2 regions of the Bradyrhizobium sp. I71 genome follow, and region 1 is predicted to be linked to the other one. Evidence: riboswitches for the same ligand, from Rfam matches in the RefSeq annotation. Region 1 holds a riboswitch; the other holds the start of a gene.
The links. Region 1 has a riboswitch for glycine ahead of FJV43_RS04105 (D-amino acid dehydrogenase). Riboswitches for the same ligand answer to the same signal wherever they lie in the genome.

Region 1 (3,406 bases):
GGTCGAAAGCGCGACGACCGACAGCGCAAGTTTGGAGGCGAACGCGCGACGCCCCCGGCGCATGAAGTGGAACATAGAAAGTTCTCCTGACGTGAAACTGTTCAAAGGCAGGTCATTGGTTGAGCATGCGGTTCATTCGTTGGGCGAACTAACCTCATGCAATGCCTTTATCTTTTTGAGACTTGCAGACAGTGCCGAGCGCGTCAATCCGGTTTCGTCGCAGCCCCTCACGGCGCGCGCACGGGCTCCACAAAGATCGGTTTGGCTCTACAACACCCTCCGCTTGTCCTGCCCCGCGCCGATGCAATGCGCGTTCCATCTTTCGAAGCTTGAGAGACATTGAGATGAATCCTGCCAATCTTCCCTTTGATTCCGAGGCGATGCTCGAGGGCCTGCGCGGCTGGGTCGAATGCGAGAGTCCGACCTGGGATGCAGGCGCCGTGGACCGCATGCTCGATATCGCGGCGCGGGATATGGCGATCATGGGTGCGACGATCGAGCGCATTGCCGGCCGCCAGGGCTTTGGTGGCGTCATCCGCGCGCGCTTTCCTCATCCCAAGCAGGGCGAGCCGGGCATCCTGATCGCCGGACACATGGATACCGTTCATCCGGTCGGCACCATCGAGAAGCTGAAATGGCGGCGCGAGGGCAACAAGTGCTATGGCCCCGGCATCTACGATATGAAGGGCGGCAATTACCTCTCGCTGGAAGCGATACGGCAACTGGCGCGCGCCTCGTTCACCACACCGCTGCCGATCACCGTGCTGTTCACGCCGGATGAGGAAGTCGGCACGCCTTCGACGCGGGACATCATCGAGGCGGAAGCGGCGCGCAACAAATACGTGCTGGTGCCGGAGCCCGGCCGCGCCGACAACGGCGTCACGACCGGACGCTACGCCATCGCGCGCTTCAATCTCGAGGCGACGGGACGGCCGAGCCACGCCGGCGCCACGTTGTCGGCCGGACGCTCGGCGATCCGCGAGATGGCGCGGCAGATCCTCGCGATCGACGCGATGACGACGGAGGACTGCACCTTCTCGGTCGGCGTCGTCCACGGCGGACAATGGGTCAATTGCGTTGCGACGACCGCAACCGGCGAAGCGCTCTCCATGGCCAAGCGTCAGGCCGATCTTGACCGCGGTGTCGAGAGGATGCTGGCGCTGTCGGGCACCACCAACGACGTCACGTTCAAGGTCACGCGCGGCGTGACGCGTCCGGTTTGGGAGCCGGATGCGGGTACCATGGCGCTCTATGAGAAGGCGCGCGGCATCGCCAAATCGCTCGGCGCGGAATTACCGCATGCCAGCTCCGGCGGCGGCTCCGACGGCAACTTCACCGGCGCGATGGGAATTCCCACGCTCGACGGCCTCGGTGTCCGCGGCGGCAATGGCCACACGCTGGAGGAGTTCATCGAGGTCGATAGCCTGGTCGAGCGCGGCCGGCTGATGGCAGGTCTGCTGGCGACTCTGGAGTAATTGAATCGAATTTGCACTGCACAATACGTCGGCAGTCACGGTCGAAATTTAGCCTTGTCTAAAAATGAGGCGTATCGTACTGCTCGGCCGTCCACGCGATGATGCGGGAGAGATCGCAGCGAAGGCTTTCGGCCTTCGTCGCGGCGCCGACGGAGCAACCGCCCCGGAAACTCTCAGGCAAAAGGACCGTTTCGTCAGGACGATCTGGAGAGAGGCGGCGCGATTTCAGGCAATCGTGACGTCCACCGAAGGGGATAGTCCGTTGCGAGATCCGCAGCGGATCAAGCTCTCAGGTAACCGTGACAGATGGGGCGCCGCCAACGGCCTTACGGCCGGCGGTCCGCCGACTCTAACTCACGGGAGCCCCGAACTTCACCATGACCCATATTGCCATCATCGGCGCCGGCATCACCGGCGTCACGACCGCCTATGCCCTGCTCGAACGCGGCTACAAGGTGACGGTGCTCGACAAGCACCGCTACGCCGCGATGGAGACGTCCTTCGCCAATGGCGGGCAGCTCTCCGCATCGAACGCCGAAGTGTGGAACAGCACGGCGACGATCCTGAAGGGCTTGCGCTGGATGTTTCGGCGCGACGCGCCGCTGCTGATGAACCCGCGGCCGAACTGGCACAAATATTCGTGGATGAGCGAGTTCGTCGCCAACATCGGCAACTACCGCGCCAACACCATCGAGACCACGCGGCTCGCGATCGAAGCGCGCAGGTATCTGTTCGACATCGCGGCGCGCGAAGGAATCGACTTCGATCTCGAACGCCGCGGCATCCTCCACATCTATCGTGACAAGGCCGGCTTCGAATCCGGTCTGCGCGTCAACGCGCTGCTGCAGGAAGGCGGCCTCGACCGCCGCCCGGTGACGTCGGAGGAAATCCGCAGCATCGAGCCGACACTGCGCAAGGACTATTATGGCGGCTTCTACACGCCGTCGGATGCGACCGGCGATATCCACAAGTTCACCCGCGGCCTGGCGGAAGCCTGCAAGCGGCGTGGCGCGACCTTCATCCACGAGGCCAATATCGATTCGATCGCACGTGCCGGCAGCGGCTTCGTCATCGGCTGGGCCGATCTGGCCGCGAGCGATGCCGTCGCGGCCGCGCGCGGCGCACTGAACGCGGACGGCGTCGTGGTCTGCGCGGGCGTTGCGAGCCGTCACTTCGCCGCCCTGCTGGACGAGCGCGTCAACGTCTATCCGGTGAAGGGCTACTCGATCACCGTGCAGCTCGACACCGCCGAAAGCCGCAACGCCACCCCGACGGTGAGCCTGCTCGACGAGGCCGCCAAGATCGTCACCAGCCGGCTCGGCGCCGATCGTTTTCGCGTCGCCGGCACCGCCGAATTCAACGACTTCAATCGCGACATCCGCGCCGACCGCGTGCAGCCGCTGATCGACTGGGTGCGCAACAACTTCCCCGCCGTCGAAACGTCGCGCGTCGTGCCGTGGGCCGGGCTGCGCCCGATGATGCCGAACATGATGCCGGTCGTGCGCGCCGGGCGGATACCGGGCGTGTTCTTCAACACCGGCCACGGCCATCTCGGCTGGACTCTGTCGGCCGCGACGGCGCAGATGATCGCCCAGACCATCGACGGCTGGCGCGGCCTCAACGCTCCGCCGACGGTCCCTTCACTTGGGGTTGAGCGTGAACTGCGACATGCATCCTGAGTGGTCGATATCGGAGACATGCCGGCCTCTTGCTACGGCGCAGCCCTTGGCACACAATTTGCCCTAAGAGGACGGCGTCTCCGAGCGGCCTTTCCAGCCCAAGTGATAGGCATGATAGACACGACAGAGTTCACGGGAGCCTCAGGGCTCCACACGTTCCGTAGCCGGAGATAAGTGCATGCTGGGTTATCTTATTCGCCGCGTTCTGGCCGCGGTGCCCGTGATGGGCGTCGTCGCGCTGTTCGTGTTCCT
Region 2 (3,406 bases), 140 kb from region 1:
GAGCGGGGCGGCCTGCCGGATCGACGCCGGCAGCGTCTCCGCCATCAGCGCGTCGACGCTTTTCGCGCCGACGGCCTCGAGCATTGCGGTGACGTCGCGCGCCGAGGGGCCGATGTGGCGGCGGACGAAAGAGGCGGCGGTGTCGCCGTTGGATTTGCGGTGCGCGGTCATCGCTTGCTCCATCCTCGTTAAGCCGTATGGGCCTTGTAGGCGGCTTCATCCATGAGGCTGCCGAGCTCGCTCTTGTCTGCCATCTTGATCTTGAAGAACCAGGCCGCGCCCTGCGCATCCGAGTTCACCAGCGCCGGCTCGGCGGCGAGCGCCTCGTTGGCCTCGAGCACTTCGCCCGTAACAGGCGCGTAGACGTCGGAGGCGGCCTTCACCGATTCCACGACGGCGGCGGCCTCGGCCTTCTTCAAGCTCCGGCCGACCTTGGGCAATTCGACGAACACGACGTCGCCGAGCTGCTGCTGAGCGTAATCGGTGATGCCGACGGTGGCGACGTCGCCGTCGATCGCGAGCCATTCATGGTCGGAGGTGTACAGCGTCGTGGTCATTGTCTTGTCCTCAGCGTTTGTAGGTGTTTTTCACGAAGGGCATGGCGGCGACTGCGAGCGGCAGGCGCTGGCCGCGCACCTCGGCGAAGAGTTTCGTGCCGAGCGCGCTCAGATTCGTGGGCACATAGCCCATCGCGACCGGCGCATTCAGGCTCGGGCCGAAACCGCCCGAGGTGACCTTGCCGATCGGCTCGCCTGCGGCCGGATCCGCAAACAGCGGCGCGCCCTCGCGCACCGGCGCGCGGCCCTCGGCACGCAGGCCGACGCGGCGGCGGGACGCGCCGTTGTCGAAATGGGCGAGGATTTTCTCGGCGCCGGGAAAGCCGCCAGCGCGAATCCCGCCGCTGCGGCGGCTCTTCTGCACCGACCATTCCAGCGCGGCCTCGACCGGCGTTGTCGCGGTGTCGATGTCGTGGCCGTACAGGCAAAGCCCGGCTTCGAGCCGCAGGCTGTCGCGGGCGCCGAGGCCGATTGGCAGCACGTCCGGGTTTTCGAGCAGCGTCCTGGTCAGGCGCTCGGCGTCCGCAGCGGGAACGGAGATTTCGAAGCCGTCCTCGCCGGTATAGCCGGAGCGCGAGACGAAGCATTTGATGCCGGCGACCTCATGCGGGCCGGCATCCATGAATGTCATGGACGGCGCCTCTGCACACAATTTCGCCAGCGCCGCTTCCGCCTTCGGGCCCTGCAGCGCGATCAGCGCGCGGTCGGCAAGAGAATCGATGACGCAGTCGTCCGCGAGGTGCGCGCGAAGATGCGCCTCGTCCGCGTCCTTGCAGGCGGCGTTGACGACCAGGAACAGGTGATCGCCGAAATTGGCGACCATGAGATCGTCGAGGATGCCGCCGTCCGCATTGGTGAACTGGGCGTAGCGCTGCCGGTTGGGCGCGATCGCCGCGATGTCCTGCGGCACCAGCCGTTCCAGCGCACGGGCGGCGTCCTCGACCTTGCCCGACTTCGGCCGGAGCGCGAGCTGGCCCATATGGGAGACGTCGAACAGCCCGGCCGCGGCGCGCGTATGGAGGTGCTCCTTCAGCACGCCCGCAGGGTACTGCACGGGCATGTCATAGCCGGCGAACGGCACCATCTTGCCGCCGAGGGACACATGCAGGGCGTGGAGGGGCGTATGTCGGAGAGATTTCTGGTCGTCGGGTACTGGCATCACAGGGGTCCTCGGCGGTTCCCCGGGGACAATTCCCCGGGCCAACCTGTCGAAGCCCCATCTGTCGCTGTGCCTGAGAGTATTATCCCGTCGGCGGACGCCACCCGGGTTCTTAGGCCCGTCGGCGCCTCTTTCCAGATGCTGTCAAAGCCACGCGGTCCTTTTGCCTGAGAGTTTCCGGGGCGGTTGCTCCTTCGGCGCCGGCAGTAAAGCCGGTCTCTCCCGACGTGGCCGTACGATATAGATGGTTACAGACCACAGGCCGGCCAAGCCTGTCAACGCGGCGGTTTCGCCTTTTCAACCGGGATTGCGCGCCTGCGGCAACCCTCTGATCTCCTTGCACAGTTTCTGGACACTGAAGCAGGCCTTGTCTAAAAGCGCTTTGGCCCGCAGATATCAGCCCTAACCTCTGGTTTGGATGGCAGGAAGCGGGTCCAAGCACACCCGATTGGATGAACATGAGCGGCGTCAACGAGATCAGGTCGACCTTTCTGAACTTCTTTGCCGAGAACGGCCACGAGATCGTGCCGTCCTCGCCATTGGTGCCGCGCAACGACCCCACGTTGATGTTCACCAATGCCGGCATGGTGCAGTTCAAGAACGTCTTCACCGGCGTGGAGAAGCGGCCCTATCAGCGCGCCACCACCTCGCAGAAATGCGTGCGCGCCGGCGGCAAGCACAACGACCTCGACAATGTCGGCTACACCGCGCGCCATCTCACCTTCTTCGAGATGCTCGGCAATTTCTCGTTCGGCGACTATTTCAAGGAGCGCGCGATCGAGCTTGCCTGGAAGCTGATCACCACCGAGTTCGGGCTGAAGAAGGACAAGCTGCTCGTCACGGTCTATCACACCGACGACGAGGCGGCGGGCCTGTGGAAGAAGATCGCCGGCTTCTCCGAAGACCGCATCATCCGCATCCCGACCTCGGACAATTTCTGGGCGATGGGCGACACCGGCCCGTGCGGCCCGTGCTCGGAGATCTTCATCGACCGCGGCGAGCACATCTGGGGCGGGCCTCCGGGCTCGCCGGAGGAGGACGGCGACCGCTTCCTCGAATTCTGGAATCTCGTGTTCATGCAGTTCGAGCAGGTGACGAAGGAGGAGCGCCAGCCGCTGCCGCGTCCCTCGATCGACACCGGCATGGGCCTGGAGCGGATGGCCTGCATCCTCCAGGGCGTCGAGAGCGTGTTCGAGACCGACCTGTTCAAGAACCTGATCGATGCGACGGCGTCCGCGCTCGGCACCGGGCCGAGCGAGCAGACCGTGGCCTCGTTCCGCGTCATCGCCGACCATCTGCGCTCCTCCGCGTTCCTCGTCGCCGACGGCGTGCTGCCCTCGAACGAGGGCCGCGGCTACGTGCTGCGCCGGATCATGCGCCGTGCCATGCGCCATGCGCAGCTGCTGGGCGCCAAGGAGCCGCTGATGCACCGGCTGGTCTGGGCGCTGGTGCGCGAGATGGGCCAGGCCTATCCCGACCTGATGCGCGCGGAGAATCTGATCGAGGAAACGCTGCGGCTGGAAGAGACCCGCTTCCGCAAGACGCTGTCGCGCGGCCTTGCCATCCTCGACGAGAAGTCGGCCGGCCTGAAGAAGGGCGACATGTTCGACGGCGACGTCGCCTTCACGCTCTACGACACCTACGGCTTCCCGCTGGACCTGACGCAGGACGCGTTGAAGTCGCGCGGCAT

Region 2: linked by a shared signal. The riboswitch ahead of gcvT (glycine cleavage system aminomethyltransferase GcvT) and the one ahead of FJV43_RS04105 (D-amino acid dehydrogenase) in region 1 are both predicted to bind glycine.

The regions. Positions count from the first base shown of each region.
Region 1 covers NZ_CP059398.1:813,871-817,276, forward strand. The annotation lists gene FJV43_RS04095 (ABC transporter substrate-binding protein) at 1-75, opposite strand, end outside; gene FJV43_RS04100 (M20/M25/M40 family metallo-hydrolase) at 345-1,475, shown strand; glycine riboswitch at 1,570-1,674, shown strand; glycine riboswitch at 1,678-1,783, shown strand; gene FJV43_RS04105 (D-amino acid dehydrogenase) at 1,853-3,154, shown strand; gene FJV43_RS04110 (ABC transporter permease) at 3,333-3,406, shown strand, end outside.
Region 2 covers NZ_CP059398.1:953,228-956,633, reverse strand. The annotation lists gene gcvP (aminomethyl-transferring glycine dehydrogenase) at 1-171, opposite strand, end outside; gene gcvH (glycine cleavage system protein GcvH) at 189-557, opposite strand; gene gcvT (glycine cleavage system aminomethyltransferase GcvT) at 568-1,716, opposite strand; glycine riboswitch at 1,863-1,951, opposite strand; gene alaS (alanine--tRNA ligase) at 2,175-3,406, shown strand, end outside.